Regions from separate parts of the Paenibacillus sp. FSL R5-0701 genome, predicted to be linked through region 1. Evidence: predicted binding sites of a transcription regulator. Region 1 holds the regulator's gene; each other region holds the start of a gene.
What was found. The regulator LexA, encoded in region 1, represses DNA repair genes until DNA is damaged. The targets are predictions, from matches to a motif close to CGAACATATGTTCG.
Positions count from the first base shown of each region.

Region 2: the regulator LexA is predicted to act here: its motif matches at 1,813-1,826, upstream of MKZ13_RS16650 (DNA polymerase IV).
Region 3: the regulator LexA is predicted to act here: its motif matches at 2,242-2,255, upstream of MKZ13_RS10530 (DNA polymerase IV).

Region 1 is NZ_CP150230.1:4,146,036-4,150,329, forward strand. It holds gene MKZ13_RS18230 (HAD family hydrolase) at 1-681, opposite strand, end outside; gene MKZ13_RS18235 (hypothetical protein) at 710-1,219, opposite strand; gene MKZ13_RS18240 (DUF896 domain-containing protein) at 1,345-1,554, opposite strand; gene MKZ13_RS18245 (LysM peptidoglycan-binding domain-containing protein) at 1,650-2,027, opposite strand; gene lexA (transcriptional repressor LexA) at 2,325-2,951, shown strand; gene MKZ13_RS18255 (aldehyde dehydrogenase) at 3,057-4,294, opposite strand, start outside.
Region 2 is NZ_CP150230.1:3,779,549-3,783,842, reverse strand. It holds gene MKZ13_RS16660 (hypothetical protein) at 1-203, opposite strand, end outside; gene MKZ13_RS16655 (YolD-like family protein) at 205-552, opposite strand; gene MKZ13_RS16650 (DNA polymerase IV) at 549-1,787, opposite strand; gene MKZ13_RS16645 (hypothetical protein) at 2,164-2,526, opposite strand; gene MKZ13_RS16640 (undecaprenyl-diphosphate phosphatase) at 3,050-3,853, opposite strand; partial or broken gene MKZ13_RS16635 (TetR-like C-terminal domain-containing protein) at 4,056-4,223, opposite strand; gene MKZ13_RS16630 (copper amine oxidase N-terminal domain-containing protein) at 4,244-4,294, opposite strand, start outside.
Region 3 is NZ_CP150230.1:2,246,180-2,250,473, reverse strand. It holds gene MKZ13_RS10540 (L,D-transpeptidase family protein) at 1-271, opposite strand, end outside; gene MKZ13_RS10535 (ferredoxin) at 491-733, opposite strand; gene MKZ13_RS10530 (DNA polymerase IV) at 851-2,152, opposite strand; gene cimA (citramalate synthase) at 2,684-4,294, shown strand, end outside.

The sequences.
Region 1 (4,294 bases):
GCCAGATGATAAAGCACCACGAATATCAGTCGTTAACTTATCCCCAACCATCATGCTCTCTTCGGGTTTAACACCCAGTTTACTCAAAGCATGTTCAAATATTGATGGATCCGGTTTTCCTTTTCCGAAGTTACCCGAGATAATAATCTCATCAAAGAAAGGAGTCAATTCAGGTACACCATCCAACTTCTCTTGTTGCAAAGCAGGACAACCGTTCGTTAACAACAACAGTTTGTACTTTCCTTGTAATTGACGCAAGGTATCCATCGTTTCTTCGTATACATGTGGTCTGGATCTCCGTTCTACTCCAAACTGTGCGGCCAGTTGTTCAGCAAGATCTTCCCGATCTATACCCAATTTCAACAAGCCACGACGCCAGGATTCTTTACGGTAAACTGGAGCAAGCTGTTCCAACTGACGGAACTCAGGCTGATCCCCACCAGTAAAGTTAGCCCATAGGCCTTCAAACGGATTGATTCCAATCATTTTAGTAAAAGAAAAGGTTTCATATGATTCATACAGTCCACGTGCCTCATTACGAACAGCTTCTTCAAGTTCTTCTGGTTTAACCCCAGTCTCTTTCGCTGCGATTAGACAAGTCTCATGAAAAGCTTCTCGAACACTACGCTCATCCCATAATAAAGTATCATCTAGGTCGAACAAAATCGCTTTTAACGCCATTCCGATCATCTACCCCTTTATGCAATAATTACTTATCGACGGTTTCCACGGTGATCTGGTGTGCTTTTGCAAACTTCAGCAAACGTTCTGCAATCGCATCTGTATCGTAACGGTTCAATAACTTGGTAAACACCCATCTTTTCCCGCGACTGTTATGTTCGATAACAACTGTACCTGGTTCGATTCTGAATTTGACGATATCGTCAACCCCAATTGAACGTTCACGATTACCCTTCGTCGTTATAATCCGATTACTGCTAATCTTGATGTATGGACGACGAAGCATGAAGATGACTGCCAAAAATACGTAAAGCAGCATCGTCACCCAGTCCCAGGTTGTCATCGGAGCTTGCACAAGGAACGTGCTCATAAACAGATACAAAAAGGCGAGACCAATCAAAAATATAGGGAACAAAAGGCTGCGTCCCTTAAAGACTTCTTCGCCTGGTGTACCTGTGATTGGTTGACCACTTTTTTTGCGTTGCTGATTTAACTGCTTGGAATTTTTCTTAACCGTTCTCTCGAACGAACGCGACATGAGAATCCCCCTTATGTGTCTTTGTATCGGCTTACATAATTGCAAACCGACATTTCCCCCTATAAATTGCACACTCAAAATAACAGGAAGAAACCTAAATATCATAATGATATCATTAGGTTTCGTTAGTGTTTGAGTTTGCCTTGGTGGCCTTTGTCATTCTCATCATCAACAATCTCAATGGTATCCAGTTGTTGTCTGAAATTACTGCGAATATTACTCAAATAAATCTCTCTTAGCTCGGCACGTTCGGCACGTTCTTCCTCCGACAATCCAGTGGACTTTTGCTTACGAGCCAATTCGTTAATGCGTGCTACCAGACTATCTATATCCAAGCTTGTCCCCTCCAAAAATACAAAGTCATATTAACTTTGCCATTATAAAGGCTGCTTGTCAAGTTGACACGCGTTAACACACATTGATGTGCATTTTATTCTGCAAATTGTGGTAGAGCTAGAACTTGTCCCACTTGGATGGAAGTCGTATGAAGTTGATTCACTTTCTTAATTGCTTCTATATAAATACGTGTATCCATATTCGTCGGTTTATGTTCTAAAGAAATACTCCATAATGTTTCCCCTTGTGAAACAGCTATCTTTCCTCCAGGCAGAACATCATTCTCATTGCCGGCAAATACAGTTAAAACAGTGCTGCATCCAATAAATATAATCATAGAGGTAATGGCTACCTTTAACATCCATGAAGAAATCTTGAAACGCGCTAAAACCTTCTTGTAGTTCCCTATGTTAGACTTCACCAGTTCCGAATTCATTGGTTCATAAATGCTTTGATAAGTAGAATATCTCATTAAATACCCGCCTCCAAACGTTTGTTCCTATATGTTGAAATCAATATAACACGAACACTTGTTTTGTTCAATAGATTTTTAGAACAATTGTTCGCTTCTTTTTTAGAAGGAGCAATATCTTATTTCAAGTACTTTTGCAAAACATTTGCAGTATTATGCTCTGACTTTTGGACAATTTCTGTTCTATAAGTTAAAAAACACTGATTTAATGCTATTTTATTTAGAACTTATGTTTGTACGAACGGAGGTTCTATGTTATAATTTTCCCAAACGTTACTAAAATGGGGTTGATACGGTATGTCGAAGATATCCAGCAGGCAGCAGGCTATTCTGGAGTTTATACGAAATGAAGTCCGGTTGAAGGGGTATCCTCCTTCCGTACGGGAAATTGGTGAAGCGGTTGGACTTGCTTCCAGCTCAACAGTACATGGACATTTGGATCGTTTGGAGAAAAAAGGTTTGATCCGACGCGACCCTACCAAGCCAAGAGCCATTGAGCTTTTGAGCCAGGAAGAGTCTGAGCATTCTCATCAATTTGCTCATAGCGTTGCACGTATTCCTGTCGTTGGTAAGGTTACAGCTGGGGTTCCAATCACTGCAACCGAGAACATTGAAGACTACTTCCCTCTTCCTACACATTATGTAGGCGAACAGAAAGTGTTTATGCTTTCAGTAGTGGGAGATAGTATGGTGGAAGCTGGAATCGTTAATGGAGATTACGTTATTGTCCGTCAACAGCAAACTGCTGATAACGGTGATATCGTCGTTGCAATGACTGAAGACGATGAAGCTACAGTGAAAACGTTCTATAAAGAGAAAGATCATATTCGCCTTCAACCGGAGAATGCGACCTTTGAACCTTTACGTTTGAAACACGTTAGTATTCTGGGTAAAGTCATTGGCCTTTTCCGAGATATTCATTAATATTTAACTTGAGTAACAAAACTAGATGTAAGGAAATATGAAAGAGGTTGCCCTGATGAACAGGACAACCTCTTTTTTTCATGTTTATGTTATTTTAGCGGTTAATTATTCACTGCGTTTCAGAACACTCTTGTGATGCGAGAACACATCAAAGCTCTGTTGTCCGTGATATGAGCCCATACCGCTCTCTCCTACACCACCAAACGGGAGGTAGTGTGAAGTCATATGAGAAAGTGTATCATTAATACATCCCCCACCGAAGGATACTTGATTCAGAACCTGATCCTGCAGCTGCTCATCCTGTGTGAAGAGATATAGTGCCAATGGTTTTGGCCGACGAACAATCTCATCCAGCATAGGATTCAGGTCACTGTACGTAAATACAGGAAGAATCGGACCGAAGATCTCTTCTTGCATGACAGCTGATTCCCAGTTCACATCTCCAATTACCGTTGGCTCAATAAGCAACTGCTCACGTACAGAACGCCCACCAATCAGAGTTTTGCCAGCTGTGAGGAAACCCGACAACCGATCAAAGTTACGCGCATTGACAATGTGCGGAAAATCAGCGTTCTGTAATACTTCATCCCCAAATTTATCTTTAATCTCTGCGCCAATCAGATCAATCAATTCATCACGAACTTGTTCATGTACAAGCAAATAATCCGGAGCAACGCAAGTTTGGCCTGCATTCAGGAACTTACCACGAACAATCCGCTGGGCCACCAGCTTCAGATCTGCATCGTTATGGACAATAGCAGGACTCTTACCACCCAACTCAAGAGTTACAGGAGTCAAGTGCTCCGCAGCTGCCTTCATAACAATGCGACCAACACCTGTGCTACCTGTGAAGAAAATATAATCAAATTTCTCTTTCAACAATGCTGTGCTTTCCTCAACTTCACCTTCCATAACGGCAATATACTCCTCAGGGAAGATCTCCTTAATCAGATCATACGTCAGACGAGATACGGCTGGTGTTAATTCAGAAGGTTTGATAACTGCACAGTTACCGGCTGCAATTGCTCCAATCAGTGGACCAAAGGCCAGTTGGAAAGGATAGTTCCAAGGTGCAATTATAAGAGCCACCCCGTATGGTTCAAGGTAAATGGTGCTCACCCCATCCGGCATAGCCGAATTGGTTGGGACTTGTTTTGGTGCAGCCCATTCCTGCAGGTGTTCTAATGCAAAATCCAGTTCACCCAAAACAATGCGAATCTCGGAACCGTAAGCTTCCGCCTCAGATTTGTTCAGATCCGCCCGAAGTGCATCTTGAATCCGTTGCTGATACTTTTCAATTCCTTTTCTAAGCTGTTGAAGCGCATTAATCCGATATTCGATAT
Region 2 (4,294 bases), 370 kb from region 1:
TGATGTTCCTTTAGCGTTTGTTTTGATTTGTACATTTCTAAAGCAATTTTCTTTTGGGTACCGTCCAGGTAGTCAACATACACAGATTTCATTTTGAAGTTTGAAGCGTATATTTTATGCTTATCTACCTCCAGAGCACCTAAAAGATAAGGGAGCTCTACCACTCTCTTCACGAGTGAAAGTTCCTCGAAAGTCTGTCGCACGTTACACGCCTCCTTCTTCAAGTTTCACAGAGACCAATTGATCAAAATCGACCCATTCAAATCCATTCTCCATTTCAATTTTGATTTTCTTTCCAAAGGTACTGACTGAAGTGACGATCCCGTGTATATAGCGATTGCCTGACTCAGTAAATATTTCAAAGGTGGCTTGCAATATATAATTGAGCGACATATCTATATTCTGAGTAATAATCTCCCACTCATCTTCATGGATCAGTGGTTTCGTTTGATAATGAATTTGAGTTCGATGCTGTATAATTCGTTCTTTATGTTGTGGAAGCATCATGCGGCTCGATTCCCATAATCCATTGGCCTCCAGTTTTTTGCTCATTTATAATGCCCCCCAATTTTAGATGCTCGATCGATCGCTTGACCCGCAGCCGTAATGGAGCTCGCTCGTAGAATGGCAATGTCGCCAAATCGATCCTTAATGTCGTCCATCACTTGATCAATGGCCCGTTTCTGCTCTTGATCATCAAAAAAAGATAGTTGATATGTATCCGCGTTAGATAATTGAGATAGGGATACGCCTACACGGCGCACGGGTTGCCCATCCCAGTGTTGATGGAATATGCGTTTAGCTATCTTGCATACATCAACGGTTATGTTTGTAGGATCAGACAGTTTAACCTGCCTGTGAAAACCAGTTGGGTGGTCGAAATCCGCTCCAGATATACTCACGGAAACTACACTACCCATCAGTCCCTTTTTACGGGCTCTTCTGCACACTTCTGTACAGATATCGAGGATAACTACTTCGATCTCCCAAGCCTCTATGAAATCTCTTGGCAGGGTCATTCCGTTTCCGATATCCTTTTGTGTACTGTGCGTGTTTACGGTTACCGGTGAATTGTCGATTCCATTTGCGACTCTCCAGATGACTTCTCCATTAACCCCCCACTTACTTCTTAGTTTGGAAAGAGGCGTATTCGCCAGGTCTCTAATGGTTCGGATGCCCATCTTCCACAAATGTTTTTCCATTCTGGAGCCTATCCCCCACATATCGCGGATGGGCTTTTCTCCAATGTGGAGGTGTAATTCCTCTTTCTTTAAGTGGAAAATGCCCCCCTCTGCTTTTTTAGCGATCATATCGCAGCATAATTTACTGATGATTTTGTTTTCACCAATGCCAGCTCTCGCGTAAACGCCTGTTTCATTATAGATTTTGTCTTGAATTTGCTTGGCCAAATCGACTGGATCATTACCGAATAGATGCATAGACCCTGTAAAATCAGCGAATAATTCGTCTATACTGTATGGTTCGACCAGATCGGTGAACTCCTCAATAATGGACATGATTTGAGTGGATACTTCGATGTATTCTTGCATGTGTGGTCTCACAATGATCAGTTCAGGGCACTTCTGAAGAGACTGCCAGAGTGGTTCCGCGGTAGATACACCCTTCGCTTTGGCTAGTGGACAAGCAGCAAGGATAATGCCAGAACGTCTTGCTGGATCGCCAGCGACGGCGAGTGGTCTATTTTTGTATTGAGGCATTTTTGCCTTTTCGACTGAAGCATAAAACGACTGCATATCGATGAGCATAATGGTTCGCTGCTTAGCCAACACTGAAATCACTCCTGTACTTTTAAGAACGTATGTTTGTATATTATAAACCGAACGCATGTTCTTTATGCAAGAGGTAAATATTTATATTCATCCGAGATAAGGTCATATTAGCATTGAAAACGATTACTTAAGACAAAAGAAAGACCCCCTGAGGGGTGATGTCAGAGATTGAGTATATCCCAAACTTTGTGCCAAACATCTAACATTTGCACGGCTGACGAAGCATTCATCCGCAATATCATAACCGTACCGATAATATAAAAAAAGTCGCTAAAATAGCGACTAAAATGGGGCTGTATGGTTGTGGCTGAGCTTATCAGTTTACCTATTCAGGTAACAGTTTTAAATTCCTATAGTTTTATTTTTTTGTTGTCTATGAGTAGAGCTTAAAGTAACCAGATTTCGAGTCAAACCTTGCGTTTGGATAGAAAATGGCTTTTTTCTGAAATTGATCTAAAAAATATTCACTTAATTCATCTGCCATCGGTTTTGTATTCAAATCAATATCTTGGGTCATGTTTTTTGGAAGAACATATATTAAAAATTCTTTAGCATAATCTTTATCAACCATTATCCAGTTACCCTCTAGCTTATCTGCATTATGGCCCATTCGCTTCAAATATGCCTCCAATATACTTCCTTTCTCAATATTATTTTTTAATTCTATACCGTATGTAACTTTACCTGAATTCCTCTTTGATAATAAACTCTCGAACTCATCATCATTTTTTATCATATTCCTACCCGTTACCTCCTTCAACTATCCAGCCCGTTAGTTCAATATCCTAGCATAAGTAGTCGTAAAAGATTAAATCAAAAATTAAGGTGAATAATCTAATGTCCTGATGCTACTATCTCTCCACCTCAAATGCACTTTTCATAAGTCTCATGTGTGCAGGATTGCCTAACGCGCTAGCGATTTGCATTGGCAATATTTTACTCATTAAACTTTGTTCTCATCTTTGTGGATAAGCATTATGAAGACAAAAACAGAAGTTTTAATAGAAATGAACGTTCTCACCAAATCCATCATTGGTTTGCTTTGCGTGACGACATTGGTCCTCGTATGAGTCATTTATCACGGACTGCAGCCGCTACTTGTCATCCCCCGCGAGCCAGAAGGGAATTTCGCTCAACCCGGATCAATTAGAACAAATTCAGCGTTTGAGAACGTTCGCGAGGACATCCCTACCGTATCTCGATCAGATGAGAAACTTACATATCTCCGAAACTGAGAGTTTATAAATTATAGTTTACAGTTACAGTATGACGATTAAATAGAAAAGGGCTGCTAATCCAAAACGGTATAGAGCAAACCACTCCAATCGAAGTCGCTTGATCAGTCTAATAAACGTTACTACCGCAATCATAGCCACAAGAAAGGATGTCATAAAGCCAATTAACATTAGATAAAAATCGTCTAAACTAAGTAAATCGCGGCTATCATATAAGTCCAACAAGGTAGCACCAAACATAACAGGTACAGAAATAATGAATGTAAAATCTGCAGCAGCTTTTTGGCTAGTACCGAGCAAAAGGCCACCTGAAATCGTCGAACCCGATCTTGAAAAACCCGGCCACAAGGCCAGACATTGGAATAAGCCAATTCCAAAAGCTTGTTTGTAACTAATCATATCAATTGTATCAACGCTGGTAGTTCTCTTACTCTGTGCTGCGATGATCATTAACAAACCACCAGCAACTAAACCAATTAAGACAGGTGTAGGGCCGAATAATTGACTTTTTATAGTGTCCTTTAGAAGAAGATATACGATTAATGCTGGTAACATAGCCAAAATCATATGTATTACGTTTAATCCTTTACTTTTTGAAAAATCCATTTTAATTAAGTTTGACCCAATCTCCATATACCTTTTCCAATAAAGAATTAGAACTGCCATCACTGCACCCAACTGTATAACAATTTTAAAGGTTATTGCCGCGTCTCCCTCAAAGTTAAGTAAATTGCCTGCTAAAATAAGATGTCCAGTAGACGATACGGGTAAGAATTCAGTTAAGCCTTCTATTATGCCAAGTATTATTGCTTTTATTACATCAGTCATTAGGAGATATCCCCTTTACGAAAATAAACTCGCTTAGCAAGTTCAAGTATAAGAGTAAATGACTATATTTTCCCATCGATTAGCATAACAATATTCATTTCAGTGTGACATTATTGTCACATCATTTAAATGATATGCAGATCATATCAATTATCACCTCCTATCTTCTCAAACATTAGAAAACACAAAAGAAGCCGCAAAATTAGCGACTTCCAATGGAACGATGTTCGTGTCCTTCGACAACCGGGTTCAGCAAATTCCAAAATTGTTCAACCATGACGGATGGCGGATACGGCATCGAACGGATAATCCACCATTCCAATACACCCACTGATGCTGAAGTTAAAAGTCGAAGCAACTGGTTAATATCAGCTGCTATGCATTCCGATATTATACTTCTTCATAAACAACGACGGTTTTACTTTCTTCTTCCCATTGCAC
Region 3 (4,294 bases), 1.9 Mb from region 1:
GCAGCATGAACAACGTAAGCCACATTTTGCGTCTACGTTGTTTTTTCTCTTTTTGCTCAGACATCTCCACCAATTTCTCCTGATAGTCCACCCAGATGTCCGCAGGAGCTTTACTGCGTTCAAATGCCTCATAAACCTCGCCCGCTTGTTGAAAGCAATAATTGGCTTTGGCCTCCTGTCCTTCGCCCAAGTACTCCTTTCCGAGCAAGTACCAAGCCATTTTATTGTCTGGATGTTTCTTGACATATGTTCTTAGATGAGTATTTTGCATCCGATCCTCCACTATTTCGCCTTTTTCCGTATATCATTATATATCGGCATAACCAAGCGTTGAATCCATAGGACTTGAGTACCCGGTGGAAAAAAGGGGGTTCGACAATGTTCGTCCTTGATCCATAGTCAGATAATCACAGTTAAATGAATGCAAAAAAAAGCACCTTCCCTTGTCGTTAAGACAAAAGAAGGTGCTTTGTGTTCATAGGAGAAATACTTAGCCTTCTTTATTGAAAGGCTCGTCCGCTACTTTGATTGAATCTGTAGGGCAGCCATCGCATGCATCCTGCATATCATCAAACAAGTCGTCTGGAATAGCTTTAACACCATGGTTAGCATCGCCGTCAAAGATAACTTCTGCCAAACCTTCATCATCATAATCGTAGATGTCTGGAGCCGTTGCTCCACAAGCGCCACATGCGATGCATGTGTCTTTTTCAACCCAAGTATATTTACTCATTTACATTCTCTCCTCCTAAAATTCGAAACGTACAGTGTCTTTATCTAGAAACATATTAATACAAAGTAAGGATAATTACAAATCATTTTGCAACCACAAGTCTCTATTATCCCTTATTTAATCAAGACTTTGCAAGTTATCTTTTTGCAGGGAAGTACCACGCACTTTATGATTGCGAAGCAACACGGAAGGATCGTCTCCAAGCATGCCTGCGGTCACAACAGCATTCTCACCAAATTTATCACGTAACTGATCCATAATCCGAATGAGATTGTCCTTTTTGGGCTTCTGCTCATATTCGAACAAGTCCATCTGCACAGCGGATTCTTCTCTTGGAATCAGGTTCTGAAGTGTCACACCCAGCATGCGTACAGGCTTGCCACTACCCCAATGCTTCTCAAATAGTTTACAGGCCTCACGGTAAATGACCGTTGCATCCTCCGTAGGAACTTCCATTAGACGTGATCGGGTGATTGTCTTCATATCCGGTGTGCGGATTGTAATCTGAATCCCCTGGCTGAACATTTCGTGCTTGCGCAATCTTCTGGCTACCTGGTCACTTATATTGAGGAATACCCGATGAATCTCATTCATATCCGATACATCCGCCGGTAAAGTGGTTGTATGTCCAATGGATTTATTGGCCTCACGTTCCGCGTGAACTGCGGAGTGGTTAATGCCATTGGCGGAATTTTTGAGCCATGTTCCATTAACTCCAAATAGTTCGGTCAACATGTTCTCATCCGACTTGGCCAATTGACCAATCGTTTCAATGCCCAGTTTTTTCAACTTTTCAGCCGTTTTTTTGCCAATGCCAAACATCTCGTTGCATGGTCTGTGCCATAGAATCCGGGGTACGTCCCTCATGCGTAAAATGGAGATACCATTCGGTTTTTTCAGATCCGAAGCCATTTTTGCCAATAATTTGTTGGGTGCAATGCCAATGGAACATGGCAGTCCCAATTCATCCTTGATTCTACGCTGAATGCTCTCCGCAATCTCCATTGGATTCCCGAATTGCCTTGAACCTGTAATATCAAGATAACATTCATCAATGGATGTAGCCTCAAGTTGAGGCGTATAACTATACGCAATCTGCATGAACGCTCTTGAATATTGACGATACAAATGGAAATCAGGACGAATCACAATGAGATCAGGGCACTTTTTCATGGCTTGGTGGACAACCATACCTGTTGAGATGCCTCGATTACGAGCGGCATATGAGCAGGTTACAATTACACCCTTTCGCAGTTCACTGCTGCCCGCAACGGCCGTTGCTTTTCCTCTATATAAATCTGGTTCCTCGGCTTCATGTACAGAGCAGTAGAAAGCATTCATATCGACATGCAGAATCACCCGTCCGGCTGCAGGGTAATATTGATCCACATTTGCTGGAGGATTGCCGTCTGAAGACATCATGAACCCCCGCCCTTTCTTGCACACTAATTAATGAAACGAATTTCTTTCTTCTATAGTATATCAAACCCGTTATGTTAATTCAGTCACGAACATTTATTTTCTGCGAGATCTGATCAGAGACCGAATAATCAACCAGCCTACACTTACAAAAAGAATCAAAGTGATCAGGGCAATAACTGTATTTTCCCATACAAAACTCAAAATTGTCCCTCCTTTTCTTCCATATATTGAAATTAAAACTTAATAATAGATTATAACATACATCTTGATTATGATTACCATCCTTCTTTTTTCTCTAAAATCCGTTAATTGTTACATGAAACTGCGATTTCTATGTAGCATTTGGCTATAATGGTGCTATAATAATTAATTATACAAATTGACGACATTAGGACAAATCAGCGCATCGAGTTTAACACAGTGTAGCGTTGCCGAATCGAAGGATTCGTCCACTAACGTACTTAACAGCTTTTCCCAACTTACAATCCAAACTTTTAAAAGAGCGCTTTATCTCAAAGGAGGATCTTCATGTCAAAGGCCATTTCCATCTTCGATACGACTTTACGTGACGGCACACAAGGGGAGGGTGTCAGCTTATCGGCAGACGACAAACTCAAAATTGCCAAGAAGCTTGATGACCTGGGTGTCCATTATATTGAAGGCGGAATTCCCGGCAGCAATACCAAGGACATTGAGTTTTTCAAAAGAGTCAAGGAATTAAACCTGAACGCAAAGGTTGTTGCTTTTGGCAGTACCCGCCGAAAAGGCAGTGTTGCTAGTGAAGACGCCAACCTGAAGCGCATGATCGAATCTGGTGCTCAGGCTGCAACCTTGGTCGGTAAATCATGGGACTTCCATGTGCATACCGCTTTGCAGACTACATTGGAAGAAAACTTGTCCATGATCTATGATTCCATCGCATATCTGAAACAGAATGGTATGGAAGTGATCTTTGACGCAGAACACTTCTTTGACGGATTCAAACATAACCCGGAGTATGCTCAAGCGGTCTTGACCAAGGCTCATGAAGCTGGAGCGGACTGGCTCGTTATGTGTGATACCAACGGCGGGACGATGCCAAACGAGGTGCACGAGATCGTATCCACATTGCATAGAAGCCTGCCTTATGCACATCTCGGCATCCATACACATAATGATTGTGAACTGGCTGTGGCCAACACACTAAGCGCTGTACAAGCCGGAGCCCGTCAGGTGCAAGGAACGATGAACGGTTATGGAGAGCGTTGCGGTAACGCCAATCTCGCATCCATTATCCCGAACCTGCAACTGAAACTTGGTTATGAATGTGTTACTGAGGATTCCATGAGACAACTTACAAACGTGGCTCGTTATGTTAGCGAGATTGCCAATGTGAATATGCCGATTAATCAGCCTTATGTTGGCAATGCTGCTTTTGCTCACAAAGGTGGAATTCACGTCTCTGCCATCCTGCGGGATTCACGTACCTATGAACACATCGTGCCTGAACTGGTTGGTAACAAACAACGTGTGCTGGTCTCTGAACTTGCCGGACAAAGTAACATTGTATCCAAAGCACAGGAACTGGGGCTTGAGTTCGATCCAAACAGTGCCAATTCACGTCAGATTATTGAGAAAATCAAAGACCTGGAACATCAGGGTTACCAGTTCGAAGGTGCAGATGCTTCGCTTGAATTGTTAATTCGTGAAGCGAACGGTGACATGAAAGAATTGTTCACTTTTGAATCATTCAAAATGCTTGTGGAGAAAACGGCAGGCAAATCCGTTGTTTCTGAAGCTTTTGTCAAAGTGAATATCGCTGGAACAAGCGCTTATACCGCTGCTGAGGGCAATGGTCCAGTTAACGCACTCGATAACGCGCTTCGGAAAGCACTGGTGCAATACTTCCCTTCACTTGCCAATATGCACCTCTCGGACTACAAAGTACGTGTACTGGATGAGAAAGATGCCACAGCCGCCAAAGTTCGTGTATTGATCGAATCCAAAAATACGGAGAACACATGGAACACTGTAGGTGTATCCGAGAACGTAATTGAAGCAAGTTGGGAAGCACTCGTACACAGTTTCCGCTATGCTTTGCTTCAAGAAAAATTGCTGGATGAGCCGGGCACACTCCCTATTCCTGCTCATGGGATAAGC